Regions from separate parts of the Streptomyces sp. NPDC002817 genome, predicted to be linked through region 1. Evidence: riboswitches for the same ligand, from Rfam matches in the RefSeq annotation. Region 1 holds a riboswitch; the other holds the start of a gene.
What was found. A riboswitch is a leader RNA that binds a small molecule or an ion and turns the genes downstream of it on or off. The one in region 1 is predicted to bind thiamine pyrophosphate.
Positions count from the first base shown of each region.

Region 2: another riboswitch for thiamine pyrophosphate. It lies ahead of ACWD3I_RS28420 (thiamine ABC transporter substrate-binding protein); the one in region 1 lies ahead of thiO (glycine oxidase ThiO).

Region 1 is NZ_JBSFUY010000023.1:53,715-57,846, reverse strand. Features, by position in the region: gene ACWD3I_RS33480 (Rv2175c family DNA-binding protein) at 51-422, opposite strand; gene ACWD3I_RS33475 (NAD(P)/FAD-dependent oxidoreductase) at 488-1,705, opposite strand; gene ACWD3I_RS33470 (hypothetical protein) at 1,738-2,088, opposite strand; TPP riboswitch at 2,141-2,252, shown strand; gene thiO (glycine oxidase ThiO) at 2,250-3,404, shown strand; gene thiS (sulfur carrier protein ThiS) at 3,401-3,601, shown strand; gene ACWD3I_RS33455 (thiazole synthase) at 3,605-4,132, shown strand, end outside.
Region 2 is NZ_JBSFUY010000017.1:88,580-92,711, reverse strand. Features, by position in the region: gene ACWD3I_RS28425 (ABC transporter permease) at 1-994, opposite strand, end outside; gene ACWD3I_RS28420 (thiamine ABC transporter substrate-binding protein) at 1,039-2,109, opposite strand; TPP riboswitch at 2,188-2,295, opposite strand; gene rlmN (23S rRNA (adenine(2503)-C(2))-methyltransferase RlmN) at 2,319-3,425, opposite strand; gene ACWD3I_RS28410 (NUDIX domain-containing protein) at 3,468-4,001, opposite strand; gene ACWD3I_RS28405 (hypothetical protein) at 4,086-4,132, shown strand, end outside.

The sequences.
Region 1 (4,132 bases):
GCGGGTGCGCGGGTGGCGGACCGTGCGCCGGGCGGTTCGGCGGTCCTGGGTCAGACGGCGAGCGCCTGGGCCCTGCGCTTCACCTCCGTGCCGCGGTTCTCGCTCAGCGCCTGGGCGGGGGTGCCCGGCAGGCTGTCGTCGGGGGTGAAGAGCCACTCCAGCATCTCTTCGTCGGAGAAGCCGTCGTCCCTCAGAAGCGTCAGGGTCCCGGTGAGGCCCTTGACGACCTTCTGCTCGACCCCGTCGATGAAGGCGGCGGGGACGTGCAGTGCGCGGTTCTCACCACGGCGTACGGCGATGAGCTGGCCGTCCTTGACCAGCTGGCGCGCACGCGTCACCTCGACATCGAGGATTTCCGCGATGTCGGGGAGGGTGAGCCAGGCAGGGACGAGAGCATCGATCTTTGCGTCAATCTCGGTCACGACATCAAGCCTGCCATCCCGCACTGACAGTCGGAAGCCAGACCCCCGCGACCTGGGCTTTCGAACTACACTGTCGCCGCCTTCAGGGGCCTCGCCGGGTCCGCCAGCAGCTCCGGGTCCAGCTCCGGCCCCGCCTCGATCAGCCGCCGTCCCTGTGCCAGGTCCCGGGGCCGGCCCACCGCCAGCAGGGCGATGAGGCGGTTCTCGCGCAGCCAGCAGACCGTCCAGGCCGGGCCGGACGGGTCGCCGCGCCACAGCACCGTGTCGGCGGACGTGTGGTGGCCGACGTACTGGACGAAGCGGCCGAACTGCTCGGACCAGAAGTACGGCACGGGGTCGTAGACCGCGGGCGTCTCGCCGATGATGTTGGCCGCCACCGTGCGCGGGCCCTGGAGGGCGTTGTCCCAGTGGTGGACCAGCAGTCGCTCGCCGTACCTTCCCGAGGGGAAGGACGCGCAGTCGCCGACCGCGTAGACGTCCGGCGCGGAGGTGCGCAGGCGGTCGTCGGCCACGACCTCGCCGTGCGCGCCGAGCTCGATGCCCGAGCCGGCCAGCCAGGCCGTGGCGGGGCGGGCGCCGATGCCGACCACGACGGCGTCCGCGGGCAGCCGTGTGCCGTCGTCCAGGAGGACCTCGCCGGGCCGCACCCGCTCCACGCGCGCGTGGGTGCGCAATGTGGCACCGGCGTCGGCGTACCAGGACGACATCGGCGCGGCCACCTCCGCAGGGAGCGCCCCCGCGAGCGGCCTTTCGGCGGCCTCGACGACCGTCACCGCGCAGCCCGCCTCGCGCGCGGCGGTGGCGAACTCGGCGCCGATCCAGCCCGCGCCGACCACCACGATGTCGTGCTGCCGGGCGAGTACGGGCCGCAGCCGCTCGGCGTCGTCGAGGGTGCGCAGCAGATGGACGCCGGGGACGCCCTCCGCGCCGGGCAGCCGGATCGGTTCGGCACCGGTGGCGAGGACCAGGACGTCGTACGGCACGGGCCCGGACCCGGTGTCCAGTTCGTGCTCGGCGGGGCGGACGCCCAGCACCTCGCGGCCCAGTTCCAGTGCGATGCCGAGCGCCTCGAAGTCGATGTCGAAGGCGGAGCCCTCGGCCTTGCCGAGCAGTACGGCCTTGGACAACGGCGGCCGGTCGTACGGCTGATGCGGCTCCGCGCCGATGAGGGTCACGGTGCCGGTGAAACCCTGTTCGCGCAGGGCTACCGCGGTCTGCACGCCGGCCATGCCCGCGCCGACCACGACCACGCGCCGCTGAGACTGCTCCGTCTGCTCGCTCACCGGATCACCATAGACAACTGACAATTTGTCAGTCAGCGGTCATGCACCGTGACCTGCTCCACAACGCTCGTCCCGCTGCCCGGCTGCGACTCCCACTCCCAGCTCTCCTCCAGCCGCACCCGCCCGTCCGGCAGCTCGACGACCGTGGACACGCAGTGCCCCGACGAGGTCGTCCCGTCGTGCTTGAGCTGGACGTACCGGAAGTCGAGCCGGTCGCCCTCCCGGGTACCCACCAGATGCCCGCGCACGACGTCGCCGCCCCCGTACTCGGCCCAGATCTCGCCGCTCTTCTCGTGGTACGTGAACCGGGTGCGGGTACCCACCTGACCTGCGGCCTGGTCGACGACGGGGGCGAGGACGAGGCCGTCCAGCGAGCGGGGCATGGCAGCAGGCTCCCTTACACAAGCGCAAAACCAAGAGCTAGGGTGGCCAACGTAGAGCACTCGCGGGAGCCCGGACGCACCGGGCTGAGAGGGAGGCTGGCGGCCTCCGACCGTACGAACCTGATCCGGGTCATGCCGGCGAAGGGAGGGGCTGGACGCCCATGTCCTCACGTACGTCAGACGTCCTGGTCGTCGGGGGCGGAATCATCGGCCTTGTCACGGCCTGGCGGGCCGCGCAGCGCGGTTTCGCCACGGCCGTCGTCGATCCCGAACCGGGCGGCGGGGCCGCCCGGGTGGCCGCCGGGATGCTGGCCGCCGTCACGGAACTGCACTACGGCGAGCAGACCCTGCTGGGCCTGAACCTGGCCTCGGCCCGCCGCTATCCGGAGTTCGCGGCCGAGCTCACCGAGCTCACCGGCCACGACCTCGGCTACCGCCGCTGCGGCACGCTCGCCGTCGCGCTGGACGCCGACGACCGTGCCCATCTGCGGGAACTGCACGCTCTTCAGCAGGAGTCGGGCCTGGAGTCGGAGTGGCTGTCCGGGCGGGAGTGCCGGCGCCTGGAGCCGATGCTCGCGCCGGGCGTGCGTGGCGGGCTGCGGGTCGACGGCGACCATCAGATCGACCCCCGGCGGCTGGTCAAGGCGCTGCTGGCCGCCTGCGAGCGGGCGGGCGTGGTCTTCCACCGCCTCTGGGCCGAGCGCCTGGACCTCGTAGGGGACCGGGCCGCCGGCATCACGGCCACCGACGGCACCCGGCTGGGCGCGGCCCAGGTGGTGCTCGCCGCCGGCAGCCTCAGCGGGCGGCTCGCCGGTGTTCCCGACGACGTCCTGCCGCCGGTGCGGCCCGTGAAGGGGCAGGTGCTGCGGCTGACCGTGCCGCAGCGGTACGCGCCCTTCCTGAACCGGACCGTGCGTGCCGTGGTCCGTGGCAGCCAGGTCTATCTGGTGCCGCGCGAGAACGGCGAGCTGGTGATCGGGGCGACCAGCGAGGAGCAGGGCTGGGACACCACGGTGACCGCGGGCGGGGTGTACGAGCTGCTGCGCGACGCCCATGAGCTGGTGCCGGGCATCACGGAGCTGCCGCTCACGGAGACCCGCGCCGGGCTGCGCCCCGGTTCCCCCGACAACGCTCCGCTGCTCGGACCGACCGAGCTCCCTGGGCTGCTCCTGGCGACCGGCCACTATCGCAACGGTGTGCTACTCACGCCGGTCACCGGCGACGCGATGGCCCATGTGCTGACCACGGGTGAACTGCCGGACGAGGTCCGCCCCTTCACCCCCCGGCGTTTCACCTTCACGGAGCTGCCCGCATGAACATCTCCGTCAACGGAGAGCCGCGGGAGATCGCTCCCGGCACGGCTCTCGACACCGTCGTGCGGGCCCTCGCCCCGGCCCCCGCCGGAGTGGCCGCGGCCCTCAACGAAACCGTCGTCCCGCGCGGACAGTGGCCGTCGACGTCCCTCCGCGAGGGAGACCGCGTCGAGGTCCTCACCGCCGTCCAAGGAGGCTGACCCATGGCCGACGATCCCTTCGTCCTCGGCGGCAGGACCTTCTCCTCCCGCCTGATCATGGGCACCGGCGGCGTGCCCAGCCTGGATGTGCTGGAGCGGGCGCTGACCGCCTCCGGCACCGAGCTGACCACGGTCGCGATGCGGCGGGTGGATCCGAATGTGCACGGCTCGGTCCTCTCCGTGCTGACCAGGCTCGGCATCGAGGTGCTGCCCAACACCGCGGGCTGCTTCACCGCGGGCGAGGCCGTGCTGACGGCCCGCCTCGCGCGCGAGGCCCTCGGCACCGATCTGGTCAAGCTGGAGGTCATCGCCGACGAACGCACCCTGCTGCCGGACCCCATCGAGCTCCTGGACGCCGCGGAGACCCTGGTCGACGACGGTTTCACGGTGCTGCCGTACACCAACGACGACCCCGTCCTCGCGCGGAAGCTGGAGGACGTGGGCTGCGCGGCGATCATGCCGCTGGGATCCCCGATCGGCTCCGGGCTCGGGATCCGCAACCCGCACAACTTCCAGCTGATCGTCGAGCAC
Region 2 (4,132 bases), on a different contig from region 1:
GAGAGTTGCCGATCGCCTCGATCGGAGGCACCAGGAACACTCCCCCGTCGGACTTCGTCAGCGCTCGGTAGTACCCGAAGTCGGGGGCGTCCAGCGACCGTTGCACGAGCACGGCGAGCGGCAGCAGGATCAGGACGAGCACGGTGGCCAGCACCCCGCCCAGCAGCGCCCACTGCCCCGCCCCACGCGGCCGCCGGGCCGTCACGGACGCGTCCACCAGCCGCAGCGCGGTCTCCCGTCGCCGTACGGTCCAGGCGTGCAGGGCGAGGATCGAGCCGACGGCCACGAACTGGATGATCGTGAGGACCGCGGCCGTGGCGAGGTCGAAGATCTCCGAGGTCTGGCGGTAGATCTCCACCTCGAGGGTGGAGAAGGTCGGTCCGCCGAGGATCTGCACCACGCCGAAGGAGGTGAAGGTGAACAGGAAGACCATGAGGGCGGCGGCCGCCACGGCGGGCCCGAGCGCGGGCAGGGTCACCTTCCGCCAGGCTGCGAGGCGCGAGGCGCCCAGCATCCGCGCGGCCTCCTCCTGCCGCGGGTCGAGCTGTGCCCAGAGCCCGCCGACCGTCCGTACGACGACCGCGTAGTTGAAGAAGACGTGCGCGAGCAGGATCGCCCACACCGTCGTGTCCAGCCGTACGCCCCACAGCTCGTCGAGCAGTCCCCCACGCCCGACCAGTGCCAGGAACGCCGTACCCACCACGACCGTCGGCAGCACGAACGGCACCGTCACGACCGCCCGCAGGATCTGCTTGCCCGGGAAGTCGAAGCGGGCGAAGACATAGGCGCCCGGCAGCGCGATCAGCAGGGTGAGCGCGGTGGAGGCGAGGGCCTGCCAGGTGGTGAACCACAGGACGTGCCGGATGTCGGACTGTGCGAGCACGTCCGTGATCCGGCCGAACCGCCACGCGCCGTCGGCCTTGAGCCCGCGCGCCACGATCGCGGCGACGGGCCAGGCGAAGAAGACCCCGAAGAACGCGACGGGCAGGGCCATGAGCCCGAGCCGCGTCACGTTCCCCTTGAGGCTCCCGCGTGGGGCTACTTCAGTACGAGCGAGGTCCACGACTTGACCCACTGGTCACGGTTGTCGGCGATCTTGGCGGGGTCGAGGGTCTCGGGGTCCTTGGCGGCGGGCCCGTACTTCGTGAACTCGGCGGGCACGGCCGCCCCCTCGACCACCGGGTAGACGAACATGTTGAGCGGCATGTCCTCCTGGAACTTCTTGCTGATCAGGAAGTCGATGAGCGCCTTGCCGCCCGCGCTGTTCCGCGCGTTGCTCAGCAGCCCCGCGAACTCGATCTGCCGGAAGCAGGTGCCCTCCGCGACCCCGGTCGGCGCGGTCGTCGGCTTCGGATCGGCGTAGATCACCTCGGCGGGCGGCGAGGAGGCGTACGAGACGACGAGCGGCCGGTCGGCCTTGGCCTTCTTGCCGCCGGCGGACCCCGAGAACTCCTCGTTGTAGGCCTGCTCCCAGCCGTCGACGACCTTCACGCCGTTGGCCTTGAGCTTCGTCCAGTAGTCCTGCCAGCCGTCGTCGCCGTACTTGGCGGCGGTGCCGAGCAGGAACCCGAGCCCCGGCGAGGAGGTGGAGGCGTTCTCGGTGACGAGGAGGTTCTTGTAGGCGGGCTTGATCAGGTCGTCGTACGACGTCGGCGGGGCCAGCTCGTGCTCGCTGAAGTAGGCCTTGTCGTAGTTGACGCAGATGTCGCCGGTGTCGATGGGCGTGACCTTGTCCCCGTCGACCCGGTACCCGGCCCCGATCTCATCGGCACCCTTCGCCTCGTACGACTGGAACAGCCCGTTGTCCAGCGCCCTCGACAGCAGGGTGTTGTCGACGCCGAAGAAGACGTCGCCCTGCGGGTTGTCCTTGGTCAGGATCGCCTTGTTGACGGCCTGCCCGGCGTCACCGTCCTCGAGGACCTTGACCTTGTACCCGGACTCCTTCTCGAACGCGGCGAGCACGCTCTTGGAGACGGCCCACGAGTTGTGGCTGACGAGGGTGACGGTCTTGGAGTCGCCGCCGCTGTCGCTGTCGGACGACCCGCACGCGGAGAGCGCGACGAGACCGAACCCGACGGCGAAGACCGTGGCCTTCTTGGTGATGCTCACTGGATTCCTCCTGGGTTGACCAGGAAGAGACGCGGCCCTGCCCGGAACCTCTGAAAGGCTCCGGGCAGGGCGCAACAGCTTGAGTAATGACCGATCTCCCTACCCAGAATGACCTGGGCCAGGTTCGGAGGGTCTGCGGCCCGATTGCCGCACTCTCAGCGCTGTGGCGCTCCCCTGTCGGAATATGAAGATGTACGTACGAGCTCAGGTTACCGCTCGCCCGCCGCCAGCTGACCGCAGGCCCCGTCGATCTCCTGCCCACGGGTGTCCCGAACGGTGACGGGCACCCCGTGCGCGGCGATGGCCTCCACGAAGGCCTTCTCGTCCTCCGGCCGGGAGGCGGTCCACTTGGACCCTGGAGTCGGGTTCAGCGGAATGAGGTTCACATGCACGGGCTTGCCCCTGAGCAGCCGCCCGAGCCGGTCACCACGCCAGGCCTGGTCGTTGATGTCCCGGATGAGCGCGTACTCGATGGAGAGCCGGCGCCCCGACTTCTCGACGTACTCGAAACCGGCGTCGAGCACCTCGCGCACCTTCCACCGCGTGTTCACGGGTACGAGGGTGTCGCGCAGCTCGTCGTCCGGCGCGTGCAGCGAGATCGCGAGCCGGCACTTGAAGCCCTCGTCGGCGAACCGGTGGATGGCCGGCACCAGACCGACGGTCGAGACGGTGATGCCACGCTGCGAGATGCCGAGCCCGTCGGGGGCGGGGTCGGTGAGGGCACGGATGGACTGCACGACCCGCTTGTAGTTGGCGAGCGGCTCACCCATGCCCATGAAGACGATGTTGGAGAGCCGCGCGGGCCCACCGGGCACGTCCCCGTCGCGCAGCGCCCGCATCCCGTCCACGATCTGATGGACGATCTCGGCGGTGGACAGATTCCGGTCGAGCCCGGCCTGCCCGGTCGCGCAGAAGGGACAGTTCATCCCGCACCCGGCCTGCGAGCTGATGCACATGGTCACCCGGTCCGGGTACCGCATCAGCACCGACTCCACGAGCGTCCCGTCGAACAGCCGCCACAACGTCTTGCGCGTGGTCCCCTGGTCGGTCGACAGATGCCGTACGACGGTCATCAGCTCAGGAAGCAGCGCCTCCTGCAGCTTTCCGCGAGCACCGGCCGGGATATCGGTCCACTGCTCCGGCTCGTGCGCGTACCGCGCGAAGTAGTGCTGCGAGAGCTGCTTGGCACGGAACGGCTTCTCACCGATCTCGGCCACGACGTCCTTGCGCTCGGCAGGCGTGAGATCGGCAAGGTGCCGCGGCGGCTTCTTGGCTCCGCGGGGGGCGACGAAAGTGAGTTCTCCGGGCTTGGGCATGGTCATACCAGTGTCGCAGATCAACCGGAGTGCCCCAGTCGACTACCGCCACGCCCAGAGATGGGCGGAAACCACCCCGTCGCCGGCCTCCCTGGTCCAGAAGTTCCACGAGGAGAGACCCGGCACCTCGACGTCCACGTCGTGGAAGACGTATTCGGACGCCAGGCCGGGATACGACGGTGACGAGTCCCGGCGCAGACGCCGTTCGGAGATGGGGCCCACGACGACTCCGGGGCCTTCGACCCCGAGTTCCTCGGCCACGCACCGCCGTGCCGTGTCCGCCGCCTGCTCCCCTGGCTTCATCTTCTCGGCGGGGGCTTCGTCCCGGGGACGCCAACTGCCGTCGGCCATCAGCTGCGCGATCTCCACGAGCTCCTTGCCGTCCTGTCTGATGCGCAGGGTGACGACGGTGACGCGACGCAACGGCGGCTCGGAGTCCAAGGCCGTCTCCCCCGCCTCGATCTCACCCCACAGGTGCTGCACGGACTTGGTCCCGTCGATCCCCCACGACTCCTGGGGAATGCCGTTCCCCTCCAGCCACTCCCGCAGTCGGTCCAGGCTGTCCGGAACCCACATACGCCCCGCCCTTCACGGTGTAGCCCGCTCCACCACCCATACGGGAGGCAGCTGCCTCGTCGCAGGGGACCCTACGGCGGAATCGTGGACGGCACACAGATCGCAGCAGCGGCCTGTGCCTTCCAGGAGGG